3 regions of the Williamsia sp. z34 genome follow, and region 2 is predicted to be linked to each of the others. Evidence: riboswitches for the same ligand, from Rfam matches in the RefSeq annotation. Region 2 holds a riboswitch; each other region holds the start of a gene.

Region 1 (6,989 bases), on a different contig from region 2:
GCGACCTGAAGCGCAGTGAGGCGATCTCGGGCGGGGCGCTCGACGCTCAGCTGATGCGGGCGCAGACCGCCAAAGGTCGTCTGCGCGGCCGCCGCAGGTCCACTGTGCTCAGTGCCTGCCGGACCGCGAAAGAAGAACTCTCGGTCAGCGCGTCGACCACGCTGACGATCGGTGGTTCGTCGGATACCGGCACCCTGACCCGATCGATGTTCGAAGACCTCATCCGGCCGATGGCGCAGGCCGCTGCCGCTGTCGTCGCCGACTACGCGACGGCCTCCCGCCCGGAGGCCATCGTGCTCATCGGTGGCCTGGCCAACATCCCTCTGGTTCGGGACCTCATCGTGAACAAGGTCGACGTCGAGGCGGTGCTACCGCAGGGGCCGGAATCGGTTGCGGCCACCGGCGCTGCCCGTCTGGCGGCGGTGAGTACCCGCCCCGCCGGACTGGCCTTCATCGGCGGACGCCGCAGCCGGGACTGGCTGTCGGCGGCGCCGCTGGCCATGTTCGGTGCGTTGCTCGCCGGTGCGTTGATGACCGTGTACGCGGTCGGATCGTCGCTTGCCGGCAACCCGTCGACACCGTCCGAGGCCCCGGAGCCCCCGGTATCGCCGTCCGCGATCGCCGAGGCGCCGTCGCCGACGACAACGACCGCCACCAATGCGCAGGTGACTTCCACACTGATGCCGACCCGGACACAGCCGACGGTGGAGGTGGCGTCGCCGGTTGCCGGTGGAAATCCGGGACCCGGTTGGGCGACAACCGAACTCGCACCGCCGGTGTCTTCTACGGATCCGCCGACGAGGACCCTGAGCCCATCGTTGATCCCGTTCCCGTTGCCGAGCATCACGTGGCCCCCGAATCTCGCACCTTCGACGCCGTCGACTCCACCGTCCCCGTCGTCTCCATCGACGCCCCCGCCGCCGCCGGAATCGACGACGCCAGATCCGCCCGTGGAGATCGCTCCTCCGTCTGAAGGGGAAGTGACCGCGTCGCCTGCGCCCGCGGCGCCGCCTCTTGTCGCCCCGCCGGAGTCACCGCAGTCCGGTGATCCGGCGGCGGATACGGTGCCGACCTCGCAGCCCGCGACCTGACAGTTCTTTTAGACCCGATTCGGCGTCGCCCGCACCCGACCGACCGCTGTATGAGCGGTCGGTCAGGGCCGGGTATCAGCCGCGGGCGAGGACGAGAGTCTTCTTGAGAAGGTCTGAGACCGCGTCGTATTCGGTGAGGAATCCGTCGTGGCCGTTGGCGGAATGCACCACATGCAATCCATCGACACAGCCGGGCATGAGCTCGGCCAACTCGATCTGCTGGCGCAGCGGGTAGAGCCGGTCGGAATCGATGCCACCGATCACAACGGGTACATGGCAGCTCCGCAGGGCGGCTTCCACGCCACCGCGGCCCCGCCCGACGTCGTGGTTGTTGAGCACCTCGGACAGCACCACATAGCTACCCGGATCAAACCGGCGGACCAGTTTGTCGGCCTGGTGCTCGAGGTAACTCTGCACCGCGTAGCGGCCACCGTGCAACGGATCTTCCTGTCCCTGAGGGAAGTTGGCGAACCGCTGGTCGAGTTCGGGTTCGCTGCGGTAGTACATGTGGGCGATGCGGCGGGCGATGCCGAGGCCGGACGTGGGGGTCCGGCCAGTGCCGTGATAGTCGCCGTTCTGCCAATTCGCGTCGGCCTTGATCGCCGCGATCTGTGTTGTCTGCGTGCCGATCTGGTCGGCCGAGGCGCGAGCGCCGACGGCCAGGATCAAGCCGCTGCGCACTCGCTCTGGATAGCCGATGACCCACTCCAAGGCGCGTGCGCCACCCATCGAACCGCCGAGGACGGCTGCGACGGAATCGATCTGCAACGCATCGAGCAGGGCGACCTCGGCACGGACCTGATCGAGCACGGTGATGTGCGGGAACCGTGAACCCCACACCTGCCCTTCGGAATCCAGTGAGGCCGGGCCGGTAGAGCCGCCGCATCCACCGAGGACGTTCGCCGAGACGACACACCACTCGTCGGTGTCCACGGCGCCGCCCGGGCCGATCAGCCCGTCCCACCATCCGGGGGTGGGCTGATCGGGACCGGCGGGACCTGTTGCATGAGAGTCGCCGGTCAGGGCATGCAGTGCCAGAACAACGTTGTCGCGGGTGGGCGAGAGTGTGCCCCAGCGCTGAAACGCCAGGGTCACATTCTCGATCTGTCCACCGTTGTCCAACGAAATCGGGCCGACCGGCACACTGGTCAGCTGCCCATCGGGCAGGGATTCCCAGTCCGGATGAGTTCGTGGTGGCGTGTGCGGGTCGATACTCACCTCACTTGGCCGCAGCGAAGCCTGCGTCGAGGTCGGCGATGATGTCGACGACGTTCTCGATGCCGACGGCCAACCGGACCAGTCCGGGGGTGACGCCGGCGGCCAGCTGCTCCTCGGCGATCAGCTGCGAGTGGGTGGTCGATGCCGGATGGATGACCAGCGAGCGCACGTCACCGATGTTGGCGACATGGCTGTGCAGCACCAGTGCGTCGACGAACTTCTTGCCTGCGTCGACGCCGCCGACGATCTCGAAGCCGATGATCGCGCCCTGGCCGCGCGGAGCCAATTCCTGGCCCCGCTTGTACCAACGGGAGGATTCGAGGCCGGCGTAGGCCACCGACTCCACCTGCGGGTGCTCCTCGAGGTACTTGGCCACGGCCTGGGCGTTCGACACGTGGCGCTCGATCCGCAGGCTCAGGGTCTCCAGGCCCTGGGCGATGAGGAAGGCGTTGAACGGGGAGATCGCAGCACCGGTGTCGCGCAGCCACTGCACGCGCGCCTTGAGTGCGTAGGCCGGAGCGCCGAGGTCCGCGAAGATCGCGCCGTGGTAGCTCGGGTCCGGGGTGGTGAAGCCGGGGAACAGATCGACGCCGTCACGCTGGCCGCGCCAGTCGAAGGTGCCACCGTCTACGATCACGCCGCCGATCGCGGTGCCATGTCCGCCAAGGTATTTCGTGGCCGAATGCACCACGATGTCGGCGCCGTGTTCGAGCGGGTTGATCAGGTACGGAGTCGCGACGGTGTTGTCGACGATCAGTGGCAGACCCGCCTCGTGGGCGACGGCGGAGATGCCCGGGAGGTCGAGGATCTCGTTGTTCGGGTTCGAGATGGTCTCACCGAACAGGGCGCGGGTGTTGGGCTGGATGGCCGCGCGCCAGCTGTCGAGGTCTTCCGGGTCGTCGACGAAGCTGACCTGGATCCCGAGCTTGGGAAGTGTGTAGTGGAACAGGTTGTACGTGCCGCCGTAGAGACGGGGACTCGACACCACATGACCGCCGTTTTCGACGATGTTCAGGATCGCGTAGGTCTCGGCTGCCTGACCCGAGGCGACGAGAAGAGCCGCCACGCCACCTTCGAGGGCGGCGATGCGCTGTTCGACCGCGTCCTGCGTGGGGTTCATGATGCGGGTGTAGATGTTGCCCGGCTCGGCGAGGCCGAACAGGTTCGCGGCGTGCTCGGTATCGCGGAACGTATACGACGTTGTCTGGTAAATCGGCAGCGCACGGGCAGAAGTCGCCGAGTCCGGGCTCTGGCCGACATGGACCTGCTTGGTTTCAAAACTCCAGTTGTCAGCCGGATTGACGTCGGTGTCAGACATGTAGGACTTCTCTTTCATGGTCGGTGGACATCCAATTAGAGGGTCCGACCTTCCGGACCCCGCGCTTGCCGCGGCGAACCGCAACCTGGTCGTCACCCGGAGCACCCCACCGCGGTTGGAGGGTTGCCGGTCAGCTAGCCGGGGCTCATTGCTGACACTCAGGACCTGGCCAAAAGGATATAACACGCGGATCCTGCGCAAAAAAGCGTTCAGCGCACGGCGATTCTGCGGCTCGCCGTCGGCTGCGCCGTGCTGTACTACGTTCATGCGATTGGCCTTCGGCAAAGGTTGTCGTAACTTCAGTGAAGTTGCCTCAAATCACCCGAGGCCGTGTGCGATTCGAGACACCTGGGGCTGCTGTGAATGATGGTTCAAGACGTCGTCGGGCAGTCCCGACCCGTTCCGGTCGCCGGGTGACGGCGCTTGCGTCGGGGGCCGCGGCAGCCGCGCTGCCGGTACTGACCTTCCTCGGTAGTGCCCCGGCGCTCGCCACCGAAGCCCCGGCGGACTGTGGCAACGGCGCCGTGTTCGTGGTGGCCGGAACCGGCGATCCGGACTTCCTGCACACACGGGGAGTGGAGACCCGGTACATCGCCCAGGGTTATGTCGTCAAACGGGTCGACTATCCGGCGACATTCTGGCCGCTCGGTGCCCAGAGCTACGACGCCAACATCGAGGTCGGACAAGCCGTGCTCACCGATGATGTGGCGACCTATCAGGCCAGTTGCCCGGGCAAGCCGGCCGTCATCACCGGCTATTCGCAGGGCGCTCGAGTGGCCGGCGACGTACTGGCCGACATCGCGGCGGGCAAGGCGGATGGTGTCAGTGCCGACGGGGTGTCGGGCGAGCTCTATGCCGACCCGCGGCGACGCGGAACGAGCGCCGGCGCCGGGGCCGAGGTCAATCTCATCAATGCATATCCGGGCGCGATGCTCGACGGTTCGCGCGACGGCGATTTCGGCGATGTGACGGTCTACTCGGTCTGTATCGACGGTGATGCGGTCTGCGACGTGCCCGACCCTCGGCGAGATCCGATCGGGGCGCTGGACGCGTTGCTGGGTTTCTGGGTCAAGCACTTCAGCTATGGCGACATCATGTCGGCGGGCCCGGGGGCGTCCGCCGGCACCGATGGGGTGACCGTCGTCGAGGGCTCCGACGGGGCCACGGTGATCCTCGTCGGTGCCGATCCGTCACTGACCACCGTGCTGGCGCAGGTCGGACTACCCAACCTGCTGCGCCCGGTGATCCTCGATTTCCCGCGTCTCGAACCAGCTGTCATCCAGCCGATCTCGCGCGCGATCATGGGCTTGCTGCCGGCTCTGCCGCAGCTCGGGCACGGTGCGTATCTCACCGACCTGTACGCGATCCGGGACGCGCTGTCGGGGGACCCGGCGGCCTGGTCCGCGATCTTCGGGAGCGCGGTCAGCGTCGTCGGGTATCCGGTGAACTTCGTCCGGGACTGGGTGGCGGTGATCGATGCGGTCCTCGACCGGCGTGACCCGGATCTGGGGTTCATCGCGGCGCCGACGGTGCGCACCGTGGCCACTGCGGTGTTCGGTGCGGTGGTTCAGGCCAGGACCGAGCCGGCGGACCCGGCCGCTCACCCCGCCGTCGTCGACGATTCTCAGAAGGTCCTCGCCGTGGCGCCCGTTGATCACTCGCCATCGGCCGATCACCCGCCCGAGTCGGCCGCAGTCGTTGCCGAGCCCGGTCGACATCGGGCGTCGGAGGGGCCGGCGGCGCCGGTGGTCGACGGGTTCACCACTACGCCGGGGTGGAATCAGCTCCCCGACACTGCCGATTCCGACCTGCCCGCCGATCCCGGCCGTACCGGTTCGGCGGACGATCAGGAACCGGAGACTCCGGCTCCGGCTGCAGTCGAAACGCCTGCCGCGACCGAGACAACGCCCATCGACGTGCCGGCCGACCTCGCCGTCACCCCGTAATCCGGGTCTCCCGCCACCGCGCGGACACGTCGATCTGTGGGTCAGTTCACGTCCGATCCCGGAATGAGCCGTGACCCCGACGGGGTTGACACCGTAGTTGCCCCGGCAATGAATTGCCCCGGCAGTGTCGCCGTCGCCCCGATCGACTTCGAGAGGTTCACCCATGTCTGCTGTCAGCACCGTCGCCCCCGAATCCTCGGGGGCGGTGCGGGGCGGTAGACGCAGCGCCATCCTGGCCCTGTCACTCGGCGCATTCGGTATCGGGACCACCGAATTCGTCGCGATGGGGCTGCTGCCCCACATCGCCGATTCGCTGGGCACCACCGAACCGACAGCCGCACATGTGATCTCCGCCTACGCGCTCGGCGTCGTGGTGGGTGCCCCGACCATCGCTGCACTGACCGCGCGAATGCCGCGACGCACCCTGCTGATCGCGCTGATGGTCGCGTTCACCGTTGGCAATGTCGCCACCGTCCTCGCCCAGAACTACGGCATGCTGATCGTCGCCCGCTTTGTCGCCGGACTGCCACACGGCGCCTACTTCGGGGTCGCGGCGTTGGTCGCCGCACATCTGGCGGGCCCCGAGTCCAGGGCGAAAGCGGTGGGTCAGGTGATGATCGGTCTGAGCGTCGCCAACGTCGTCGGGGTGCCCGCGGCGACCTGGCTCGGTGGTGCCGTCGGTTGGCGGGCCGCCTTTGTGGTGGTGGCCGTCATCGGGTTGTTGACGATTGTGGCCCTGTTCAAGTTCCTGCCCGCACTCTCGGACATGAAGATCACCAATCCGATGACCGAACTCGGTGCGTTGAGACGCCCGCAGGTGTGGTTTGCGCTCCTCATCGGCATCGTCGGATTCGGTGGGATGTTCGCCTTCTACACCTTCATCAGCACCACGCTGACCACCGTCTCGGGCGTCTCCGAGTCGCTGGTCCCGTTTGCCCTGATGTTGTTCGGTCTGGGCATGGTCGCCGGCAACATCCTCGGCGGTGTCCTGGCCGATCGCGGTGTGGTGAGGGCGATCCTCATCAGTCTGGTCTCCATCGTGATCGCGCTCACCGCTTTCGCCGTGCTGGCGAGCAGTGCCTGGGCCGCGCTGATCCTGACCTTCTTCATCGGATTGACCGGGATCGCGCTGACCCCGGCGCTGCAGATCCGGTTGATGGATGTCGCCGAGGACGCCCAGACACTGGCCGCGGCCCTGAACCACTCGGCGCTGAACATCGCGAACGCGGGTGGGGCGTGGATGGGTGGACTGGTGATCGCGGCCGGATACGGATACCGCGCACCGTCGCTGCTCGGCGCCGGGCTGGCGGTCGCCGGACTCGTTGTCCTCGGGCTGGCGATGTTGTACGCCCGCAGACCCGCTGTCACAGGCCGCACGTAGGCTCGCCCGACGTGACCACAATCGTGACGACGATC
Region 2 (6,989 bases):
ATGTTCGCGTCCTGCGAGAGCTTGCGTAGGAGCGCGAAGGCCTCCACCGCATGGAGGTTATAGCGTTCCATGATGATGCCCTTGGCCTGGCCGATGATGTCTCGGGAAGCCAGTGCGCTGCGGAACTGATTGCCCTTGCGGGCGGCGCCCAACGCGATGGCAGCGTGGGTGGCGAGGTCGACTGCGAGGTCTTCGGTGTCGGTGTCGAATGCATCGGCAACCTCGGCGTAGAGAGTGAGGGCCCCGAGTTCGTGCCCCTTGGTGTAAAGCTGAAGCGACAGGACCGATCGAATCGGCGTCTGTTCGTACAGCGCCGGCATCAGTTTCGGCCATCGCTGTTCCGTCTCGACGTCGTTGATCCGAACTGTGTACTGGTCCCAGATCGTATCGAGCCCGGGGCCTTCACCGTGCTCGTGCTGCAAGGCGTCGGCCTGCGCGGGAACCGGACCACTGGTCAAAACTGTTTCGAGAATTCCTTCGCGTCCGGGGCCGGGCTTTTTGATCAAGGTGATCCCGGCGTGGGCAACAGTCGGTAGCAGCGCCACGGAGGCCTCGGTAACATCCTTGAGCACCTGTTCAGCGGTCAACTGTTGATCGCGTGACCCATGCAACTCGCGGGCCATTTGCGCGATCTGGTCGTGTATGCCGGACTCGAGATCATTTTGTGGACTGTCCATCTGCTCGCTCCATTGCGCATTTCGCCGGGGTGGTCAAAATCAGTCGGCAGGCCCTGATCCAAACGTATCCGTCGCCGCACGGCGCCGGATACTGTGAAGCCGAGGACGTGGGTGCCCCCTCGGTCTGGAGGACCTCCACGTCACCATTTGTCAGCGATCACAGGGTGAACGCTTGGAGCTGGGCGATACTCCGAAGAGAATCCTACAGCCAGCCCGCCGTCGACAGCCCACGCGCCATTGTCGGCGACGTGTGCGCAATGCCCCTTGATCAGTGATCGGGGGACCGGACCACGGTGAAGGTGATGCGGGTCCGCAACCGAAAGCCCAGGTGTTTGTACAACTCGATGGCGTTGGTGTTCTCGGCCGCCGCGTGTAGGAACGGTGTCTCACCCCGCGCGTAGATCCCGTCGGCGACAGCGAGGACCAGCCGGGTGGCCAGGCCTTCGCCACGGAAGTCGGCGTCGGTACATACCGCGCTGATTTCGGTCCATCCGGGTGGATGGAGGCGCTCGCCGGCCATGGCGATGAGCCGGCCCTCGCGACGGATCCCGAGATATGTTCCGAGTCGGTATGTTTCGGGGCTGAAAGGCCCGGGCTTGGTGCGGTCGATCAACGCGAGCATGTCAGGAACGTCGTCCGCGCCGAGTCGAACGGCGCCGGGTTCGGGCCGTGGCTTCAGCGTCTCGGTGGCAACCATCTGGACGCCCGGGCCGCTCATGACGATCTCCCAGCCGTCGGGCAGATCGGTCACGTCGACAGGCAGTGCAACTTCTTGTCCGGGGCCGATCAGATCGGCGAGATCGGTCCACGTCTGCGCATCGCCCAGATCACCGACCCCGACGAACGGCGAGATCGTCGGGAGGTATCGCCGCGCGCGGGTGGTGCCCTCGCTCAGATGCAGATGGGCTCCTATCAGGCTCTCCCACATGGCATTATCGAGTACACCGGTGTCCGGTGTGGTCTGAGCTGTCACCGGCTGAACCATTCTTTCGCTATGAGTTCGTACGAGCGCACCCGCGCCGCGTAGTCGTGCGTGATGGTCGTGATCGAGAGCTCGGCGGCTCCGGTGGCGTCCCGCAGGACCTCGAGTTTGTCGGCAACGGTGGACGGCGATCCGACGAATTGCGTCAGCACCCGGTCGCGGACCAGTTCGCGGTCGTCGTCGGTCCATTCCAGCGCAGCTGCCTGCGCCGGACTCGGGTACGGGATCGCGCCTTCGCCGCGCCGGATGCTGCGGACCCAAGGTGCATATCCGCTCGCCAATTCGGCTGCTTCGTCATCGGTTTCGGCGATGACCGCATCCACCGATACCGCCACATACGGTTCCGGGACGTCCGCGGACGGTTGGAATGCTGCCCGGTAGGCGTCGACCGCGTCGATGACCGTGCTCGGGCTGTGGTGATAACTGGCAACAAAGCGCAGCCCCTTCGACCCTGCGACGGCAGCGCTGGATCCACCGGAGGCGCCGAGGATCCAGACCTGCACGTCGGCACCAGCTCCCGGGGTGGCGTGAGCGGGAAGCCCATGTGGACTGACATATGTGTCGTCGAGGAGGGCAAGAACGGTGGAGATCTGCTCGTCATAGCTCGGGGCGTACGCGCCGGGTTGCTGGAGCAGGTCGAGTAGGTGAGTGATGGACTTACTCGCAAACGCGCCGGCGATGTTGTAGATCTTGGGCAGGAGCAGACCGTTGGGGGTGTATGTGTCTTCGGTGTGGGCCGCTCCGCCGCGGGCGGACAAATAGTTTTTTGCTGCGACTTCGGTCACCGATTCCGATCCCGTGGTCGTCTCCGGGGCGGGGCGAGAAATGGATCGTCCGATACCGAGGTCGAGGCGACCCGGGTACAGCGTGTTGATCAGGCCGAACTCCTCAACCGTCGCGAGCGGCGTCCGATGACCGAATTGCACTCCGGCCGAACCCAACCGGATGGTCGAGGTGGAACCTGCGATCAGTGCGATCTCGACGGCGGGTGATGAACCGAGGACCCCCGGATTCGTATGGTGTTCGGCGAACCAATAGCGGGTATATCCGAACTGTTCGGCGCGCTGGACCAGGTCGATGGTGTTGCGCATTGCGGTGGTGTTGTCCGACCCGCTGGGACGGGGCAGAAGGTCGAGTACCGACAGGGGGATGGGCGATGCCATTTCGAACTCCTAGTGAGCTGCTGCGGACGACGTGATCGGCGACTGCCATTCATCGGCTATGGCGTCCGATGCGCCGAAGGATGCGAAATCGGTGGTGGCGCGAAATGCATCCAATGAGTACAGATCTCGGGCATAGCGCCACAGATTCGGGAAGTCGATGAGACGCCTGGTACCGGCCCTGGCCGCCGCAGCATCGTGCCGAACCAGCGTCACCCAGAGCCGGACGTCGGCGAGGGTGACGTTGTCGCCGAGGAGGTATCGATTTTCGGAGAGCCGGCTGTCGAGTTCTGAATATGCCTGATACACCGTGGCCGCGGCTTCCTCGGCAACCGAACCGGTTCCGGTGGCCACGTGTGCGGCGCTGTTGACCGTGGCTCGCAACCAGACTTCCAACTCGTCGATCTGCGGGCGCAGATCCTCTGGGTAGAGGTCGAACTCACCGGTGATCTGACGGCGATACTGCGACGCGAGATCGGCGTCGAGTGTGTCGAACGTGTTGCTCACCACCTGCTTCGTCTCGCGGTCCCACAGGGTGGGGACCGACACGTGGCCGTCGAAGCCGGGTTCGGTGGCCTCATAGGCATCGCGCAACAGGGTGAAGCCGTTCACCGGGTCGGGGCCGTGGGTCTCGCGGAATGCCCACCCGCGGGCATCGCGCGCACCGTCGACGTAGCTGACACTGATCACATCGGTGAGGCCGGCCAGCTCGATGACCAGCGTGACCCGCTGAGCCCACGGGCAGAACCAACCGGAATAGACGTGATAGCGATCAGCCACGGCCGGGTAGGGCGTGGATCCGTCGCCGCTGATACGTCCGGCGAATCGATACACCGGTCGGGTGTCGTCCGGTTCGCGAGTGATCGTGTACTCACCGTAGGTCTCGGTATCGGCTGGACTGGCGAATCTCGACATGGCTAGACAACCTTTTCTGCGGAGTGGGAGCGGAAAGAGAACAGCTCGGGGGCATCTTTGTCGGCGGTGAGGTCGGCGAGGAGGCGGCCGATGGCGGGCACGAACTTGAAGCCGTGTCCGGAGAATCCGGCGGCGACCGCAACCGGACCGCGGCGGTCGATGACGAAGTTGGAGTCGGGTGTGGTGGCGTACGTGCAGCTGATCGGGGTCAGTGCGTCGGCATCGACGCCGGGCACCCAATGGCGGACGTATTCCTGCAAGGCCTTGAGTTGCCGTGGTTCCGCCGTGAAATCGCGGTGGTCGGGGTCAACGACCGGTCCGGTTCCATGGAACCCGACCTTGACGCCTTCGGCACCCGAGGACAGGCCGTACACACCACCGAATTCGGGTGCGTTCGGTCCGTCCGGGTCGTGCAGGATCCCGAAGCTGGGCCACTCGGCGTCCTGGTCACGCGGTACAAAGTGTGCAGGTTGCTCTTGAGTGACGGTGATCTGTGGCAGCGGCACGATGCCCGACAACAGCTTCGTCGCCCAGGCGCCGGCCGCCACCACCACACGTCGGGCCACGTACTCCTGGTCATCGGTGCGTACGGTGACCGAGTTGTCGTCTGTGACGTCGATCGAGATCACCTGCGATTCGTGTCGAACCTCTGCGCCGAGGGCTGCTGCGCTGCGTTGTAGCGCGCTGACAGCGTTGTCCGCATGTAGTCGTCCGCTGTTGGGGTAATACAACGCGCGGCCGTCGAATCTGATTCCGGGCCAGCGCTGCGAGGCCTCGTCGGGCTCGAGCCACTGATGGACGAGTCCGAGGTGGGCGAGGGTATCGGAGATGGCGGTCAGACGGTGTGTCCATCCTTGGTCGACGCCACCGGTGATGGTGAGCAGCTCTGACCCGGACTCCTGTTCGAGTTCCGCCCACAGCGTTTCGGCCTCGCGGGCCAGCTCTACGTAGGGGCGCTCGGCGTAGGAGGTGCGAAAGATCCGTGACGCTCCGTGGGACGCGCCGTTGCGGTGTCCGGGTGAAAAGCGTTCCAGCAAAACGGTCTCGGTGCCTCGCCGGGCGAGTTGCCAGGCGGCGGCCGAACCCATCGCCCCGCCACCGACGACGACGGTGTCGACCCTTGTCACGCTCATGTGGATCGACCTGCTCCCGCGTGTTCGTGTCGCTGTTCGAGAGCAGGTACCGCGATGAGCAGGGTGTGGTGGTCAGGGGGACTGTCGACGATCTGCTCCTTGTTGGATCGAAGCCTGTCGGACCACACGGACATCAGGTGCACTCCTGGTAAGTGGGTGCGGTGCTGACCACGCAGCGAGCAGCACGGCGGATGTGAATGATCATCGAACTCCTGGAGATATCCTCGGGCTCAGATGCCTGAACCCCGCGCTTGCCCCATGCCGGTGAAGGCTGGGACCGTGTCTTTGATCCAGGGCACCCCGCCGCGGTGGAGGGTTGCCGACCAGCAAGCTGGAACTTGGCGCTGATACTCGTTGACACAGGGCAGCTGTTGTCCACCAAGCGAATCCGGGCATCGTGGGGGCATGCCCGGGTCGGAGGATTTCAACTGTTGGACAGAACCATACGCACGCTCCTGCCCAAATCCGAAGGATGCGCGGAGTTCCGATCGCCGAGAAGTTAAAGGAAAATGGGTATGGACGACGCCGAAGAAGTCTGTTAGCGTCGTCGTCGGTCACGAGTACCAGCGCACAGCCCCGGCTTGCTGGTCAGCAACCCTCCATCGCGGCGGGGTGCTCCGGGTGAAGACCTGGCCTGTTCGAACCCGAACAGGCAAGCGCGGACCTCCCACGTCCGAGTTCGAACTGCCGCATCGGCAGGGTTCGAACTGGCGGCGCGTGTGGAATCCCTGACACCGGAGGGTGTGAGCAATGAGCACTGCAACACTGGGACAATCCTTGGAAGCCCTTGCAGCGATTGAGGGTTCGGATACCCGAGCGCCACTGAGTGATGGCTCGACCACGCGATACGTCAACTTCGACTACGCGGCGAGTGCGCCGGCTCTGTGCAGCGTCGTCGAGCGGATCACGCAACTCCTGCCGACGTATTCGAGCGTCCACCGCGGGGCCGGTTACGCGTCGCAGGTCACCACCCAGGCATACGAGAGCGCCCGCGCGCAGGTCGCGGAGTTCGTCGGCGCCGGGCAGCAGCACAGCCTGATCTTCACCCGGAACACCACCGATTCCCTGAACCTCCTGGCCGGCTGCGTGCCGGGCAAGGTCGTCGTCCTCGACCTGGAACATCATTCAAATCTGTTGCCGTGGAGTGATGTTCACGTGGTCCGGACCGCGAATACACTCACTGCGACGATCAGCCGGGTGGAGACCGCCCTCAAGGACACCGGCGCGGTGCTGCTGGCGGTCACCGGCGCGTCCAACGTCACCGGTGAGATCCTGCCGATCGATGAATTGGCTGATCTCGCGCACCGCAATGGTGCCCGAATTGCCGTCGACGGAGCGCAGCTGGTACCGCATCGCCGGATCGACATCACCGCCGCCTGCATCGACTACCTGGCGTTCTCCGGACACAAGACCTATGCGCCATTCGGCTCGGGAGTGCTTGTCGGGCTGCGGGATTGGCTTGACGTCGCCGAACCATACCTGGCCGGTGGTGGTGCCGTTCTGAACGTCACCGAGCAGGACGTGACGTGGGCGCGGTCGCCCGCCCGTCATGAGGGCGGCTCACCCAACGTCCTGGGTGCGGCCGCGCTCGCGGCGGCCTGCGTCGAGATCGCGTCCCTCGGTGATGCCGTGGTTTCCCATGAAACCGCGCTCACGGAACAGTTGCGCAACGGCCTGGCACAGATCCCGGGCGTGCACCCCCTGAAGATCTTCACCGACAGCACCGACGCCGTTGGCGTTGTCAGCTTTGTCGTCGACGGGCATCGGGCCGCTGAGGTGGCAGCCCATCTGTCGGCCGAGCACGGCATCGGTGTGCGCGATGGACGATTCTGCGCCCACCCGCTTCTCGATCGCCTGGGCCACGGTTCCGGGGCGGTGCGCGCCAGCCTCGGCCTGGGTTCGACCTCCGAGGACGTCGACCTTCTGCTGGCCGCCCTCCGCGCCCTCTAAACCCCGGATGGGGGGACACTCAGCGCCAAGAGCGCGGTGTCGTCTTCGAGGCCGGCACCGAAAGTGTCGAGCAATGCCCCCAAGTCCTCGATGATCTGGCCTGCCGACGTCGGCGTGTGTGCCGACGCGAACTCGAGCAGCGCACCGTTGTCGTCGTACCGCTCGGGACCCG
Region 3 (6,989 bases), on a different contig from region 2:
ATCGAGTCGCTATCGGCCGCATCGAGGCGCAACCAGGATTCCTGGACGGCATCTTCGGCATCGCTGATACTGCCGGTGATCCGGTACGCCACCGACAGCATCCGGCTGCGTTGCTCTTCGAAACGCTCCGCGAAGGTACCCATCGGATCGGAGTCCACGTGCCCACTCCCTCAGGCCGCTATCGCGGCATGCATCTCCCACACGATGACCTCGGCATCGGAGGTGGCGGTCAGCTGCTGTCCGCCATCACCGTGGACGCGGACCGCGTCGCCGGTGCCGAGCTCCCCGACGCTCTCCATCTCGACCTCACCGCGCGGGACGAAGACGTGCAACAGGGGAGCGTCCGGCAGGGTCAGTGGACGCTGCCCGGGGGTCATGCGCGCCACATGCATGGTGGCATAACGATTTTTGATGCGGATCGCGGAGTGGTCGGCGTACCGGGGCATGCCCGAGGCCACCGGAACGAATCCACCGGACAACAATTCATGGTCGATCTCGAGTTGCTCGTATCCCGGTGTGATCCCGGATTCGTCGGGGACAACCCACATCTGGACGAAGTGCACCGGATCGTGGGTCTCGTCCGCGCTGTCCTGGCGCCAGACGTCGTTCTTCTCCGAATGCATGATCCCGGTGCCGGCGCTCATCCGTTGTGCCAGGCCGGGGTAGATGACGCCGTTGTGTCCCATCGAATCCTGATGGACCAGGGAACCCTGCAGAACCCAGGTGACGATCTCCATGTCCTGATGGGGATGGGTATCGAAACCCTGCCGGGGCAACACGATGTCGTCGTTGTTGACCATCAGGACGCCGTGGTGGGTGTTGGCCGGGTCGTAGTGGTGGCCGAAGGAGAAGGAATGTTTGGAGTCGAGCCAGCCCGCATCGGTCTTGAAGCGGCTGTCGGCGCGGCGGAGGTCGAATCGGGTGGGAGGTGTTGCGGTGGTCATCGGTGGGGCCTTTCGGGTGGAGCGGTATCGCCTACAGGTCGTGCCTAGAGAACGTGCGAGCCGTACATCTCGCCGAGCGGATCGGCGATGAGTTCGAGGCGGGCGCCATCGGGATCGCGGAAGTACAGCGACACCTCGCTGTGTTCGATGAGTTCAACGCCTGCGTCGATCAGTTTGTCGCGCAGGTGTTTCCAGCACTGCGGTTCGACACTGATCGCGACGTGGTGCAGTCCGCCGAGGACTTCCTGGTACGGCCCGACGTCGAGGCCGGGAAAGTCGAAGAACGCCAGGAGGTTTGAGTTGCCGATGTCGAAAAAGAAGTGCGAGGAGCCGGGATAGTCGCGGTTCTCGATGAGTTCGGTCAGCGGGAACCCGAGCAGGTCTTGGTAGAACCGGACGGTGCGTTCGACATCGCCGCTGACCAGTGCGGTGTGGTGCAGACCGCGGGCCGAGGACGCCGGGCGGGAGTCGGCGGGTACCAGGTGTCTGGCACGGATCGCCTCACGTCTGCCCGCGTATTCCTGCGAGCGCTTGTCCTCGGTGTCGGCGGTGCTCATGGCCGGTCCTTCCGTGCGGGGGGTCTTCATCCAGTGTGCGCTTCGAGTGGCCAGAGGTAAATGGTTGCGTTGTCAACTACTTTGGTAGCGTACCGCAACTGATTGCGTTGTCAACTACTTTGGCTATGCTCTGAACCGTGGAACCAACACAGTGGCTCAGTGAGGACGAGCAGCGGACGTGGCGCGCGTACCTGGATGCGACCCGGTTGCTGTTGCGGACGCTCGATCAGCAGCTCGCGCGGGATGCGGGCTTGTCCTTCACCGACTTCGAACTGCTCGTCGTCTTGTCCGAGGCGCCGCAGCGCCGACTGCGCATGCGGGATCTCGCTGATGCGATCACCACCACACGAAGCGGCGCCACCAGGGCAATCGGTCGTCTGGTGGACGCCGGATGGGTCTGCCGCGTCGAATGCGAAGACGACAAACGGGGCATGTTGGCCGAACTGACCGACGCCGGGATGCAGAAGCTGACCTCGGCGAGCCCCGGACATGTCGCCGAGGTCAGGCGAAACATGTTCGATCTGCTGAGTACGCGCGATGTTGCCGTGGTGGGCCGGGCATTCGCTGACGTGCGCGAGCACCTGCAGCGGCCGCCGGCATAGGCGCCTGGTCGATCGCCGACTCGGTCGGCTGCGGGGGTTGGCGAAAAGTCGTTGCGGGTGCAAGCATCTTGCCGAACCCCAAGTGCGCACGGTCGGCAACTGATCGTTGCTGATGACAGGGCGCGAGATCGCGTTTGTTCTGTGTGACATTGCAGCACCCCGGGGTCATCGATGACCGGGGGTTTGAACCCGACTGAATCTAACCGTTCCACGGTGGGTGAGCACGGGCCTACTGTGCACAAGGATCATCAAGAGCGACTGAGAGACCCGGCTCGCTGACGTCGCAGCAACCCCCCGCCTCGGCGGGTGCGGGTGCTACTGCCGGGACCGATGAAGGTTGTGTCATGTCATCAGTTCAGGAGTCCGGGTGAAGTTTCTGTTGATCAGTCTGATCACCCACACGCCCCACCCGTTGTCCGGCGAGACCGTGTCCCCGGCGCAGCGGTTTCGAGAAGTGATCGACAATGCGGTCCTCGCAGAGGAATTGGGGTTCGACGGCTTCGGGGTGGGCGAGCGGCACGAGAGGCCGTTCATCTCCTCGTCGCCACCGGTTGTGCTCAGTAACATCGCCGCACGGACCTCGACGATCGCGCTGTTCACCGCGGTGACAACGCTCAGTCTGCTCGACCCGGTCCGCGCCTTCGAGGACTACTCGACCCTCGACAATCTTTCCGGCGGTCGACTGCAACTGATGATCGGCAAGGGTAACGGCGCCGCGCAGGCCAAGCTGTTCGGAGTCACCGAGGCCGACCAATGGGAGCGCAACCGCGAAGGTTACGAACTGTTCCGGCGACTGTGGGAGGACGACACGGTCACCTGGACCGGCAAGTACCGTCCGTCGTTGATCGACGCCGAGGCGTTGCCCCGCCCGCTGCAGAAGAAGATCCGCGTCTGGCACGGTAGTGCCACGAGCCGTGAATCAGTCGACCTGGCAGCCTTTTACGGGGATCCGCTGTTCTCTGCCAACGTCACCAACCCGGTCGAACCCTATGCGGCATTGATCGACCACTACCGAGCACGGTGGGCGGCATACGGGCACGACCCGGCGGATGCTCTTGTGGGTGCCGGATCGGCCGGGTACTACGCCACCAAGAACTCGCAGGATGCGATCAACACCTACCGCCCGATCTTCGATGCCACCTTGGCGAGAATCGGGTCATTCGGTCTGCCTCTGGTGTTTCCGACCCTCGAAGACGCTGTGGAACGCAGCTCGCTACTACTCGGAAGTCCACAACAGGTGATCGACAAGGTGTTGCGGTACCACGAGAAGTTCGGCCATGAGGTGATGCATCTGCATGCTGACGCCGGCGGCCTGAGCAATGCCCAGCACCGCGACTCGCTCGAACTCTTCCAGTCCGAGATCGCCCCGGTGCTGCGGCGCGAGATCCCGAGTCGCCCGATCGCCACTCCCACCGCGTTGGAGGTGCTGTCGTGACTGCCCCGACCCGGATCCCGCCGTCGACATATGTCGGCCGCCGCACGTCCACACGTTTCCTCTGACACTTCGAAAAAGGACAACCATGCCAGTAGAGTTCCTGGGGATCGCAGCCACGAATGACGGCACCGAGACCCACCCTCGTACCACCGCCGGTTCGTTCGACCGCGAGTACACACTCAAACTCGCTCGTGCACACGAGGATTTCGGGTGGGACCGGATCCTGTTCGCCTATGGCGCCGGTGCTCCGGAACCCGCGGCGGCGGCCTCGTACATCGCAAGCAACCTCGACCGCATCGAGATCCTGCTGGCGCACCGTCCCAATGTCTCGTACCCGACCTTCGCCGCCAAGACCTTCGCCACCCTCGACCAGATCTCCGGGGGACGGGTGACGGTGCACTTCATCACCGGCGGCAACGACACCGAACAGCAGCGGGAAGGTGACTTCCTGACGAAAGACCAGCGGTACGAACGCACCCGTGAGTACATCCAGATCGTCAAGAAGGTGTGGACCAGCCGCGAACCGTTCGACCACAACGGCACCCACTACCGGTTCAACGACTTCGTCTCCGATGTCTTCCCGGTGGCGCAGCCACGGCCCGACATCTCCTTCGGCGGGTCGTCGCCGGCCGCCTATGCGGTAGGTGGCGCGGAGGCTGACATCTACGCGCTGTGGGGTGAACCCCTCGAGAACACCGCCGAGCAGATCGCGTCGATCACCGCCTCCGCGAAAGCCGCAGGTCGACAAAAGCGCCCGCGGCTACAGGTCGCGTTTCGGCCGATCATCGCACCGACCGATGAATTGGCCTGGCAGAAGGCCGAATCGATACTCGGTCAGCTCAATGCCCGGGCAGCCGGCGCCGCCCAATTCCCACGCGGATTCTCTCTGACATCGCCTCAGAACGCCGGCTCTCAGCGTCTGCTGGAGATCGCTGATTCAATCGAGCGGTTCGGAGCCGCGGGATGGACGGCAACGGCCAAAGCGACCGGGGGCGGCGGAAACTCCAATGCGCTGGTCGGTTCTCCGGAGACGGTGGCGGCCGCGCTGCTCGAATACCACGACCTCGGGATCGAGATCCTCTCGGCGCGCGGCTACGACCTGCTCGACGACGCGATCGACTTCGGCCGGTATGTGATTCCGATCGTTCGTGAGGAAGTCGCAAAGCGCGACAGGGATATCCAGGGTGTGGCGTGATCGAGTTGGTTCAAAACCAACCTGATTTTATTGAAGATATTGGGGCGCAACGGTTTAACCTCATCAGTGAGCTGACAGTGGGTGAAGCAGCCGCCGCTTCGCCGCAGAAGCGTGCCACCGCCAGGATCGACGAAGGAAATCGATGAATGCAAGTGTGTCCCGACCGCTACTCGCCGTATTCGGCGCGGCGCTGATGACAGCAACCCTGCTCAGTGCCTGCGGGTCCGACGCCTCCGGCGGCGAGGGCGACGCCGGCCCCGCCACGCCGGGTGGAACCCTGCGCTACGGATTGTCCGGGGCGCCGACCTGTTCGGATCCCGCTCAGGGCGCCACCAACCAGACGATTTATGTCACCCGCCAGGTGGTCGACTCCCTGACCGACCAGGATCCGGGAACCGGCGACATCACGCCGTGGCTCGCGGAGAGCTGGGAGATCAGCCCGGATGCCAAATCGTTCACGTTCAAGCTCCGCGACGGTGTCACATTCAGTGATGGCACGCCGCTCACCGCGGAGTCCGTGAAGAAGAACTTCGACTCGATCCTCGCCCTGGGCGCCGCAAAAACCCCGCTGGCCTCGAGTTATCTGTCCGGTTATATCGGAACCACCGTGGTCGACCCGCTGACGGCGAAGATCGACTTCAGCACACCGAACGCGCAGTTCCTGCAGGCCACATCGACCTCGCAGCTCGGTCTGCAGGCCGACGCCACCATCGCCCAGACCGTCGAAGAGCGGTGCCTCGGGACCAATATCGGCAGCGGGCCGTTCACCTACGCGGACTGGCAGCAGGACCGGTCGGTGTCGCTGGTCAAGCGCACCGGCTACAACTGGAGCTCACCGGTCTTCGCCCATACCGGCGAGGCGTATCTCGATCGCATCGACTTCACCGTGATCCCGGAGTCGGGCGTGCGCACCGGATCGCTGTCCTCCGACCAGCTCGATGCGGTCAGTGATGCGCTGCCCCAGGACGCGCCGCAGATCGAAGCGGTCGGTGGCCAGGTCCTCACCACGCCGAACCCGGGCATCACGTTCGGATTCCAGCCCAATGTCACCCGCGGGGTCCTCTCCGATCCGGCTGTGCGGCAGGCGATCATCCCGGCCATCAACCGACAGGAACTCGTCGACACCGTATTGGGCGACGACTTCAATGTGGCCACCACCGCCCTGGCCGCGAATACGCCCGGGTACACCGACCTGTCGTCGGAGGTGACCTTCGATCAGGACAAGGCGCGCTCAATTCTGGACCAGGCAGGGTGGGACGAAGGTGATGATGGAATCCGGGAGAAAGATGGACGAAAGCTCGCATTCACGCTGTCGTTCAGCGCCGTGTTCACCGGTAATCAGGCAATTCTCGAGTTGGTCCAACAGCAGCTGAAGGCCGTTGGGGTGGATCTGCAACTCGGTCTCCTGTCGAATGCCGAGTTCACCGCGTTGCAGGCAAGCGGAGACTACGACGCGTTGTACTACAACAGCACTCGCGCCGACGGAGACATCCTGCGAACGACCTTCGGACTCGAGAGCCGCAACCTGAATCAACGTGGCCCGATCCCGGTGCTCGATGAGGCCCTCACCGAGCAGCTCGCGACGACGGACACAGCGCAGCGCGGCGCCCTGCTCGCCACCGCGCAGGAACAGGTCATCTCGGACGGTCTCTGGATCCCGACGACCGAACTGTCCCAGGTCATCGGCATCGGATCGACGACAGAAGACCTCAAGTTCGACGCCTCGGCCAGACTCGTGTTCTTCGACACCTGGATCTCCGGGAACTGATCGTGATCCGCTATGTCGGACTGCGGGCGCTGCAGGCGGTCGGCGTGCTCTGGGCATCGTTCACGGTGGCCTTCCTGATCCTGTTCGCCCTACCGTCTGATCCGGTCAGCATTGCCGTACAGGGCAATTCGGCGACGCCGGTAGATCAGCAGGCCGTTGCGGATCTGCAGGCCCGGTACGGACTCGACGAGTCGTTGTTGTCGCAGTACTGGACCTCGCTCACCCACGCGGTCCGCGGCGACTTCGGTACCTCGATCTCCACGGGGCAGCCGGTCACCACCGCCATCGGCGACGCGGTGCCCAACACGCTGGCACTGGCACTGTCCGCGTTGACCCTCGCGCTGCTGTTCGGTGGGCTGATCGCCTTTGCGACCACCTATACGCGGGCCGGGTGGTTGCGTACTGCACTGCAGGCGTTGCCGCCGTTGGGGGTTGCGGTCCCGACGTTCTGGGTGGGGCTGATGTTGTTGCAGGCCTTCTCGTTCAAC

What was found. Region 2 has a riboswitch for S-adenosylmethionine ahead of solA (N-methyl-L-tryptophan oxidase). Riboswitches for the same ligand answer to the same signal wherever they lie in the genome.
Region 1: another riboswitch for S-adenosylmethionine. It lies ahead of AC51GT_RS21645 (bifunctional o-acetylhomoserine/o-acetylserine sulfhydrylase); the one in region 2 lies ahead of solA (N-methyl-L-tryptophan oxidase).
Region 3: another riboswitch for S-adenosylmethionine. It lies ahead of AC51GT_RS18085 (LLM class flavin-dependent oxidoreductase); the one in region 2 lies ahead of solA (N-methyl-L-tryptophan oxidase).

Annotation. Positions count from the first base shown of each region.
Region 1 covers NZ_JCANWW010000010.1:80,506-87,494, forward strand. The annotation lists gene AC51GT_RS21635 (Hsp70 family protein) at 1-1,091, shown strand, start outside; gene metX (homoserine O-acetyltransferase MetX) at 1,167-2,309, opposite strand; gene AC51GT_RS21645 (bifunctional o-acetylhomoserine/o-acetylserine sulfhydrylase) at 2,311-3,627, opposite strand; SAM riboswitch class IV at 3,684-3,793, opposite strand; gene AC51GT_RS21650 (PE-PPE domain-containing protein) at 4,041-5,573, shown strand; gene AC51GT_RS21655 (MFS transporter) at 5,737-6,954, shown strand; gene AC51GT_RS21660 (exodeoxyribonuclease III) at 6,966-6,989, shown strand, end outside.
Region 2 covers NZ_JCANWW010000009.1:157,498-164,486, forward strand. The annotation lists gene AC51GT_RS21060 (GAF and ANTAR domain-containing protein) at 1-677, opposite strand, end outside; gene AC51GT_RS21065 (GNAT family N-acetyltransferase) at 946-1,662, opposite strand; gene AC51GT_RS21070 (LLM class flavin-dependent oxidoreductase) at 1,647-2,822, opposite strand; gene AC51GT_RS21075 (glutathione S-transferase C-terminal domain-containing protein) at 2,832-3,734, opposite strand; gene solA (N-methyl-L-tryptophan oxidase) at 3,737-4,867, opposite strand; SAM riboswitch class IV at 5,110-5,227, opposite strand; SAM riboswitch class IV at 5,420-5,532, shown strand; gene AC51GT_RS21085 (aminotransferase class V-fold PLP-dependent enzyme) at 5,618-6,817, shown strand; gene AC51GT_RS21090 (PP2C family protein-serine/threonine phosphatase) at 6,814-6,989, opposite strand, start outside.
Region 3 covers NZ_JCANWW010000007.1:79,707-86,695, forward strand. The annotation lists gene sigJ (RNA polymerase sigma factor SigJ) at 1-143, opposite strand, end outside; gene AC51GT_RS18070 (pirin family protein) at 171-944, opposite strand; gene AC51GT_RS18075 (VOC family protein) at 989-1,501, opposite strand; gene AC51GT_RS18080 (MarR family winged helix-turn-helix transcriptional regulator) at 1,639-2,103, shown strand; SAM riboswitch class I at 2,346-2,440, shown strand; gene AC51GT_RS18085 (LLM class flavin-dependent oxidoreductase) at 2,471-3,538, shown strand; gene AC51GT_RS18090 (LLM class flavin-dependent oxidoreductase) at 3,624-4,733, shown strand; gene AC51GT_RS18095 (hypothetical protein) at 4,730-4,879, shown strand; gene AC51GT_RS18100 (ABC transporter substrate-binding protein) at 4,876-6,501, shown strand; gene AC51GT_RS18105 (ABC transporter permease) at 6,504-6,989, shown strand, end outside.